One region of the Blautia sp. HCP3S3_B11 genome, then DNA from elsewhere that is predicted to be linked to it. Evidence: riboswitches for the same ligand, from Rfam matches in the RefSeq annotation. Region 1 holds a riboswitch; each other region holds the start of a gene.

Region 1 (2,204 bases):
ACCGATGGTACGCCAGTGGATGATTAATGCAGGATGTGAACGTATTTTTCTGGTAAATAATGTTACCGGAGAAGGAATCGATGAGCTGAAGGAATATCTGGAGGAAGACCTTCCGCAGCTTAGTCTGGAAGAAGCGAAATACAGACAGAGCCTGGGTTTAAATGAATGGGAACCCTTGCCAGAGAATTAAATATTATTTACTTCATAAGTTGCAAGAGTAGGATGGAACTAATTCGTTATTAGAATAAGGATAAACGAAGAAATATGTTACTGTTCACTCCGTGCCCAGTAACACGCTTCGCGATGCACAGAATTTATGCTATTCGCATAAATTCGCGCGGTATGTCTCGGGATTTTGGCATTCTCATGCCAAAACACCTCGCGGGATAGTGGCGTGTGAACAGTAACAGAAATATAAAATTATATTGATAAATAGTTGACATTCTCATTACAAAGTGTTACTATACGATTAGTATAATTCCATACAGAACATATTAAGTGCTGATACTGTTTAAGAAGCAGTACAGAAAGAGGGAATCAGGTGAGAAACCTGAGCGATCCGGTCACTGTAACAGAGGAGCAAATCTCAGAATGTCCATTGTGCCATAGCATGAGAAGGAGAGAGGAGCGATGAGCCTGGAGCCAGGAAACCTGCTTGGTATGGCGAGGTTAAACTTCCGTGTAAAGTGTAACAACCAACTCCGTTGAATCCGCAGCTTCGGAGTGTTGTCTGCTTTTATTTGAAGGCAGACATTTTTTATGGAATGCGCCTGTTCTTTATGAATTATACATGATTAAATGGCAGGCGATACTACTTCGGATTTATTCGTTCCCTCCGCGCACTCATGAACGGATTTTTTCTACCCCGGGGTAGCATCGCTCCCTCTTATAATTACGTAATTTAAGAAATGCTGTAATGAATTTTTGATACTTTGTTATGCGAAGAGTGATTGATGATTCATTAGAGTATTTTTTTATATTATGAGAATTACGGGAGCTGCTTTGCAGCGGAACAATTCGTAGATATCAAGTTAGGGGCAAAATATACCGCAAAGTGGGGCGTGCAGATTGCAGGAATGATTTTTCAAACACGCTCTAACATCATAATGAGAAAGAAGGAAAAAGAAATGGAGAAACCTTATTGGGAGGGAAAAGAGTATTCTTATTTCAGCCATAAAAAATGCGAGTATTTTCCATGCCATAGGAATGCAGATCCGGATGATTTTAATTGTCTGTTCTGTTATTGTCCACTATATGCGCTGGGAGATAAATGCGGAGGGAATTTTCAATATACAGAGAATGGGATAAAGGATTGCACAAATTGTATGCTTCCACATAAAAGAAAAAGTTATGGTTATATTACGGGAAAATATCAGGAACTGTCGACGCTGATGAAGAAAATAAGAGAAAATGAGCAGACAGAGACCAAAATACCTCGAGGAATAAAATAAATTTGTGTGAAAAGCGGGAATGTGTCAGATTAGCCCAGATAAACGGGAACGATTTTTATTGTAATATACAATTAAGTTTGTTAGAATAAATACAACAAAAGAGAAGATCTGAAATGAAATAATACAGTTGTTGGAACAACCGGCAGCTAATATCTGCTTAAATATCTAAAATTTGAACGGATTTTTGTGTAAATTATTTTACATGCACTCATGCACCGTTCGCACACTTTTCACCTGAACAAAAGAGAATGCGGCACAGGCATTTGACATCTTTTCCTGCCGGTATTTTTTCTGACTGGCAGAACCGGACATTTCTATTTTCTATATGTTTCCTCCTTGAAGCAAGAGTTCCATTGCCGAGGAAAAAATTTTGGGAATTTTATGCATGATTTGCATAGAGGATAAGAGGAGGAGTTCTTTTACTGTTATTAACAGAAGAAAAATAGATTGTAAAGATACAAGATTGGAAGATATATTTGCTACATAGAACCGCCGGAAAGCATAAAGTTGCTATCTGGCGGTTTTGGTGTAACAGGAAATTTTGCAAAGCAGGATTCTATATTGAAAAATGAAATTAAAAATGATATAATAATATTATTTTTAAATATGGAGGAATTATCAGGCATATGAAAAAAAGAACTACTGCTATACGTATGCTATCGGCTTTTTTGACATCTGCCATGATTTGCGGTTCGATACCTGTAAAAGGTCAGGAGATGTTTGGAACTGGTATATATCAGGAAACGGAAGCAG
Region 2 (2,204 bases), on a different contig from region 1:
ATGTATCCCTGGTTACATCGATAAGTCCGATTTCTTTCATTTCTTTATATAACATATCACCTGTGGCGGTTTCAGCGGCAGAACCTGCGGTACGATAGCCGAGAACAGGATTTGTTTTTTCTTTTTCCATGCGTTTGGCAAGCTGATAGGACCAGTCTGTGTCAATGCAGGAGATACAGGAATCTTCAATGTTCAATTTGTTTCGCCTCTTTCCTGAAATTGTTATAAAAATATTTTAGCATAGCAAGGTAGCTTCTACAATCACTGTTTATTGGTTGTTGAAAAAAAGGAGACAATCTGAAATTACTATAAAAACGAAGTGAGCAGTAAGATAAAAGGCAGAAATCTGAAAAATAGTGAAAAACGCCGTGCTATAGTAGCATAAAAAAGCAAATAAGCGAGATAAAGCGGAGTATTGTATATTTTTGGATACAATATGCTTTGGTAATAGAACATACTGGACAAACAATAAAAAATCAGCGTATACTGATATCGCAAAAATTAAATAACATTTATTGGTTTTGAACCAGTCGTTGTAAGTTCCGCAAGGATTAATAGAGAAACCGGTGCAAGTCCGGTACGATCCCGTCACTGTAATAGGGAGTTTCGGAAAAAAATGTCACTGGACCATGTGAACAGTAATGCGGAATATGTAGGTATTCAGGCAGCCATGTAGCTGGCTAACGATCTGGATCCGAAGAAGATTGCGGGAAATATCATAGTAATCCGTCTGATGAACCGGACGGGATTTGAGCATCGCACCATGACCTGACGTATGAAGACGGAAAGAATCTGAACAGAGTTTTTCCGGGAAATCCGAATGGTACACTTAGTGACAGGATCGCTTATACTGTTGTGACAGAGTTTTTCCCGAAGGCAGATTATTATATCGATCTGCATTGCGGGGATGGCTTCGAGGGGTTGGTATCCTATGTATATTGTACAGGGGCAGCTACTCCGGAAGTTGCGGCAAAGAGCCGTGAGATGGCAGAGATCGCACATGTGGACTATCTGGTAACATCTATGTATGGAACCGGCGGAGCTTACAACTATGCCGGAAGTATGGGGATTCCAAGTATCTTGTTGGAACGTGGACACAGCTCCCGCTGGTGTGAAGATCTGGTTGCAGAAGATGTTCATGATGTAAAGAATATCTTAAGACACCTTGGTGTTCTTTGCGGCAAGTTCCATACGCACGGTGAACCTCCGGTAGAAGTAAGTCCTGTGATTTATGAAGATGCCCCGGTGTCCGGATGCTGGTATCCTGCAAAACAGCCAGGAGAGACCTTTAAAGAGGAAGAAGTGCTGGGAAAAATCTGTGATTATTTTGGATGTGAACTGTTTGTCTACAGAGCTAAGATGGGCGGGATTATCCTTTATCAGACAATCAGTCTGTGTATTATGAAAGACACGCCGATGGTATCTTATGGAACCTGGGATGAGGAAAAACAGGGGAAAATTGAACTTGGATGTGAGGTTTGCGGAAATAAAGAACATAAGCATGGACACCACCATCATAAACATGGAAGTGATAAACACAGAAATAGTAAGCATGAAAATGATAAACACCATAAGTAACATGAGAATCATATAGTAAAAAAGTCCCCTGCGGAGGTTGCGAAGAGCAATAAGCAGTGGGTGGGGACTTACTTGTATCAGGAGGGGTACAAGCCTCTCCTGATAAACTGTGAAGCAGTTATTCGGTGTAGAGCCACGTAGCGAAAGCGGATTGCGAATATCCGATTGACATGGCTGACTGAAAATAAAATGCGGCCGTACAATATCTCATTATTGGAGATAAAGTGCGGTCGTATTTTGCATTATTTTTGTGATGAGCTTTTTGGGCAATCATCGGAAATACAAAATCTGCCTGTCTATTCATGAAACAGAATCTGAGTAAAGAATCTCACATCTGAATCGTCTGCCCAGCAGATCATTCCTGCGGCATCTGCCATCTTCTGCGCATCTACGCTGTAGGCTGACATGCAGGAACAATTTTTATATGGACCTGCACTCATGATTAGAACATCATCTTTTCCGGTTTCCTGCATACGCTTGGCGAGCTGTTCTGTAAGAATATTCTGCGCATGTTTCGCCTGTTTAAAAAGAACTGGATCCATAAGAGGATCTTTCAAAACAGTCTGAAGAACCAGTGCTTTTTCGTACTTCATTGCTCTTTCGTGCATTTCCTCTACAGTGCCGCA
Region 3 (2,204 bases), on a different contig from region 1:
TTACATTCTTAAATCCAGCTTCTTTTACTTTCTCGATAACTGCTTCGCAAGCTGTATCTTCTGGCTCACCTTCTACAGTACCGATGAATGCATTTGTGAATCCAAGGTCATTCATCTGTGTCTGCATCTGATCATATGTTACGTTAGCTGTATGGGATGTTCCATGTCCCATGAATACGAATGCTGTACCGGCATCTGCTGCTGCCTGCATATCATCAAATCCAGCTTCTTTGCATGCTTCATCTGTGATTGCCTGTGCAACTGCTTTCTTATCGTCGTTGATCACTGTAGCGTCATCGCCAACTTCACCAAGCATTGGCTCTGCGATTGCTACGGATTCGAATTTATCTTTATATCCGTCGATAGCTTCTACCATTTCATCATATTCAGCACCATGCATCAGATGTGTAGGCTGTACAACAAGGTTCTTAACACCGTTGTCTACTGCACGGTCAAGTGCCTGCTGCATGTTATCGATTACTTCATTATCTCTTGCTTCTACATGGTTGATAATAATCTGTGCTGTGAATGCACGTCTTACTGACCAGTCCGGATATGCTTCTGCAAGAGCATCTTCGATTCCTTTGATATCCTCTGCACGGCTGTCGTTGAAAGATGTACCAAAGCTTACTACAAGGAGTTCGTTCTCACCGATTTCATCCTGATTACGCGGATCATCTTTGGAAGCGTCACCTGTGTCACGACCAAAGTATTCAGGGCTTGCTTCTTCACCTTCTACCAGTTCTTTCTGAGCATCTGTCAGTTTGTCCCATGCTTCTTTTGCTGCTTTGCAGTCGTCATCAGTTGTATCTGTTCTTTCCTGAACATAAATTTTGTCGATCAGGGCAGCTACTTCATCTGCTGCTTTCTGATCATCATCAGATGCTTCTGTTGTGTCATCGGAAGCTTCATCCGCTTCTGCATCATCTGCTGTTTCCTCTGTTGCATCGTCAGCTGATTCTTCTGTCGCTGTGTCATCAGATGCAAATGCTACTGCACCTGTTGCTGCTGTCATGGAGCAGGTCATAGATACTGCAAGTAATAAAGCTAACATGGATTTTCTTTTCATTTTGTTTTTCCTCTTTTATTTCTTGTATTTCCGGACAGACGTATGCAAAAAAGCAGCCATATATTCTGCAGCTGCCACTTTCCCATAAATACACGATTTTTAATGAATCAGCCAGATATCTCACAATTCATAATTCAATCAGACTGCCTGATTCATTTATATAAAAGAGCTATGTATAGTTATGAGAATATAGGTTCTGTATACCGCAGACCTTAAATTCCACGCCAAGGCAGTTCTCCTGACTTCGATCATCGCTGTTTTCCCCTTCCCGGCAGCCCAGTGGTCTCTGAAAAACAGCTCCCATACACAGTGACGGTATCGCTCCGGATTCTCACCGGATTCTCTTTTGCACATCATATATGATGTAACCTTCGCGCTATAACATTGCACATATTCAATTCGGATACTCTTTTTTTATCACATTTAATAAAAAATGTCAATACAATTATATATTTCCTATTAATGTTTTTACACTATATGAGAAACAACATTGATTCTCTTACTTTACTGCCTCTGTCAGTGTTTTAAAGAAGCAGGTTCTGTTTCCTGTATGGCAGGCTGCACCGATCTGCTCTACTTTTGCAAGGATGGTGTCGTTATCGCAATCTAATGTAAGAGACTTTACAAACTGAAGGTGTCCGGAAGTGAGGCCTTTGATCCAGAGTTCATTGCGGCTTCTGCTCCAGTAGGTCATTTTGCCGGTCTGAAGTGTGGTATTGAATGCTTCTTCATTCATGTATGCAAGCATCAGGACTTCGTTTGTCTGATAGTCCTGTGCGATTACAGGTACCATTCCGTCGCTGTTTAACTTGAAATCCGACCAGGCGATGCTGCTCTTTAAATTTGCTGTATTTTCCATCTTTATCACGCTCTCCTGATTAACTTATAATGCATTATTTTATCTTTATCTCAAAAGATGTTCCACATAGCCCGAAGATAATACTATTTTTCTGCTATTCCGGGAACATCTTTCATTATTCTGCAATTATCGTAACTGTTCAGTACCTTCACAGTTACGAGTCAAAATCCATTAAAAATCGCCTTCGGCGATGGGATTTTGACTTGTATGTCTCGGGATTTTGGCATGTTCATGCCAAAACACCTCGCGGGATAGTAGACTGCTGAATAGTTACCA
Region 4 (2,204 bases), on a different contig from region 1:
GAGAGTCTTTGTGACGATTTTTATATGATCCATGCCGGAAAAATTATCCTTCATGAGGATACAGATGTACTGCTGTCAGATTATGCAGTTCTTAAAGTTGCAGAAGAAGAGTACGAAAAACTGGATCAGCAATACCTTATTAAGATCCGGAAAGAAGCTTATGGATACAGGTGTCTGACAAACCAGAAACAATTTTATATGGAAAATTATCCGGATGTTGTAATTGAGAATGGAAAGATTGATGATCTGGTAGTGATGATGGAGGAACAGGTATGAAGGGATTATTTGTAAAGGATATAGAACTGATGAAACAGCAGAAACAGTTTTTTATCCTGGTTGTTGTAATGGGAGTCATCCTGAATCTGACAGGAAGCGGTAGTGTCAGTTTTGCTGCAGGATATTTTACGATTGTCACAGCAATTTTTGCCATTACAACTATAAGTTATGATGAGTTTGATAATGGTCTTGCATTTCTTATGACCTTGCCGGTTACCAGAAAACAGTATGTGGCGGAGAAATATCTGCTGGGAGCAGGGCTTACGGCTGCAGCGTGGGGAATTGAAGCAATAACGGGAGTGATCTGTAAAGGTGTGGCAGAGCTTCAGGGGTGCCTGAGTGAGAAAATTATTGGCACTCTGATATACATTCCACTGGCGCTTCTTATGTTGTCAGTATCGCTCCCGCTTGTAATACATTTTGGAGCAGAAAAAGGACGTTATATTGCAATGGTCATGTGGGCTATTATAATTGCCGTAGTTTATACTCTGATAAAAACAATGGGACTTTCAGCAGAAGCAGTCGGTGCATGGCTGAATGGACTGAACTGGGGAATGGTATTGGCCGGAGTTGTATTATTTACAGTAATTGTATATATGGGATCTTTTTGGATTGGTGTACGGCTTATGGAGAAGAAAGAATTCTGATGTGTATCGAATATGGTTGTAATTATAAAAGCAGTGTGCTAAAATTGTATCAGCGTAATTGAATAAGCTGTTAAGTGAACACTATCATATGCAGATTTTGTGTATGATAATGTGAGAGGGAATCAGGTGAAATGCCTGAACGGTTGCGGCCACTGTATACAGAAAAAAAGCGGGATTGTAATATGTCATTGCATAAATATGTGAGAAGGCGGAATCCGGCTGTCAGAGAGTATCTGGAAATATTTCTGATACAATATTCATGAACTGCTGAAGCATGGATGTTGTATCAGTTTTTATTTTATGGGAACTTTCTGTGATCTGTGAGTCAGGAAACCTGCCTGACAGCGTAAAGAAGGAGCTTCCGTAAAAAGTATCCGTTATTCTTATCACTTCTATTTTACTTTTTCTGAAGTCTCATCTTTTCGGTTACACGAACAGGTAAATAACATATACGAAAAGAGAGGAAGTCAAATGAAAAACAGGTATTTATCCACAAGAATCATGGCAATTATGATGGCAGCAGCTATGGCAGTTTCCGCAGCTCCGGCAGCTTTTGCAGCAGAGAGAGCAGACTCTGAGACAATCAAAGAGGACAATCAGCCGGCAGCAGATGCAGACTCTGATACACAGGAAGATGCAGACGCACAGGATTCAGCAGATGCAGATAAGACAGCAGACGCAGAAGGTACAAAGACAGAATATCCTCTGACCATCACAACCTATGATTATGATGGAAATGAAATCGAAACAACCTATGAAAAGGCACCGGAGAAAGTTCTTGCTGTATATCAGGGAAGCATTGAAACCATGCTTGCACTTGGCCTGGAAGACCGTCTGGTAGCTACTGCAGGTCTTGACAATGAAGTTCCGGATGAACTTAAAGATGCATTTTCAAAAACAAATTATCTTGATGAATTTACCCCATCCCTTGAGACTGTAACGATGTTGGAGCCAGACATGATCTTATCCTGGAGCTCCCTGTTTTCTGATAAAAATCTCGGAAATGTAACAGACTGGATCGACAAAGGCTGCAACACTTATTACAACACAAACACACGCCCTGACGGAGACAGAACTCTGGAAAATGAATTTACAGACATCTTAAATCTTGGAAAGATTTTTGATGTACAGGACAAAGCACAGGCAATCGTAGATGATGCAAAGGCAGTGATCGATAAAACTCTTACAGCAACAGCAGATGTAGAAGAGAAACCAAGCGTAATGGTTCTGGAACCTCTTGGAGAAGATATCACAAACTATGGTGCAAAGAGCCTTGGTGGA

What was found. Region 1 has a riboswitch for cobalamin ahead of ACTNC0_RS04515 (DUF6783 domain-containing protein). Riboswitches for the same ligand answer to the same signal wherever they lie in the genome.
Region 2: it holds a riboswitch for cobalamin, as region 1 does, so the genes downstream of both, ACTNC0_RS15680 (succinylglutamate desuccinylase/aspartoacylase family protein) here and ACTNC0_RS04515 (DUF6783 domain-containing protein) in region 1, are expected to answer to the same signal.
Region 3: it holds a riboswitch for cobalamin, as region 1 does, so the genes downstream of both, ACTNC0_RS02430 (sirohydrochlorin cobaltochelatase) here and ACTNC0_RS04515 (DUF6783 domain-containing protein) in region 1, are expected to answer to the same signal.
Region 4: it holds a riboswitch for cobalamin, as region 1 does, so the genes downstream of both, ACTNC0_RS14525 (ABC transporter substrate-binding protein) here and ACTNC0_RS04515 (DUF6783 domain-containing protein) in region 1, are expected to answer to the same signal.

Annotation. Positions count from the first base shown of each region.
Region 1 is NZ_JBQHVP010000004.1:183,907-186,110, reverse strand. Features, by position in the region: gene ACTNC0_RS04520 (EutP/PduV family microcompartment system protein) at 1-190, shown strand, start outside; cobalamin riboswitch at 480-673, shown strand; partial or broken gene ACTNC0_RS04515 (DUF6783 domain-containing protein) at 969-1,109, shown strand; partial or broken gene ACTNC0_RS04510 (hypothetical protein) at 1,059-1,175, opposite strand; gene ACTNC0_RS04505 (cysteine-rich small domain-containing protein) at 1,128-1,451, shown strand; gene ACTNC0_RS04500 (C1 family peptidase) at 2,078-2,204, shown strand, end outside.
Region 2 is NZ_JBQHVP010000023.1:4,115-6,318, forward strand. Features, by position in the region: gene ACTNC0_RS15675 (M28 family peptidase) at 1-130, opposite strand, end outside; cobalamin riboswitch at 511-695, shown strand; gene ACTNC0_RS15680 (succinylglutamate desuccinylase/aspartoacylase family protein) at 793-1,578, shown strand; gene ACTNC0_RS15685 (DUF2284 domain-containing protein) at 1,875-2,204, opposite strand, start outside.
Region 3 is NZ_JBQHVP010000002.1:199,199-201,402, forward strand. Features, by position in the region: gene ACTNC0_RS02430 (sirohydrochlorin cobaltochelatase) at 1-1,069, opposite strand, end outside; cobalamin riboswitch at 1,281-1,457, opposite strand; partial or broken gene hisI (phosphoribosyl-AMP cyclohydrolase) at 1,581-1,907, opposite strand.
Region 4 is NZ_JBQHVP010000019.1:50,924-53,127, reverse strand. Features, by position in the region: gene ACTNC0_RS14535 (ABC transporter ATP-binding protein) at 1-276, shown strand, start outside; gene ACTNC0_RS14530 (ABC-2 transporter permease) at 273-923, shown strand; cobalamin riboswitch at 998-1,279, shown strand; gene ACTNC0_RS14525 (ABC transporter substrate-binding protein) at 1,395-2,204, shown strand, end outside.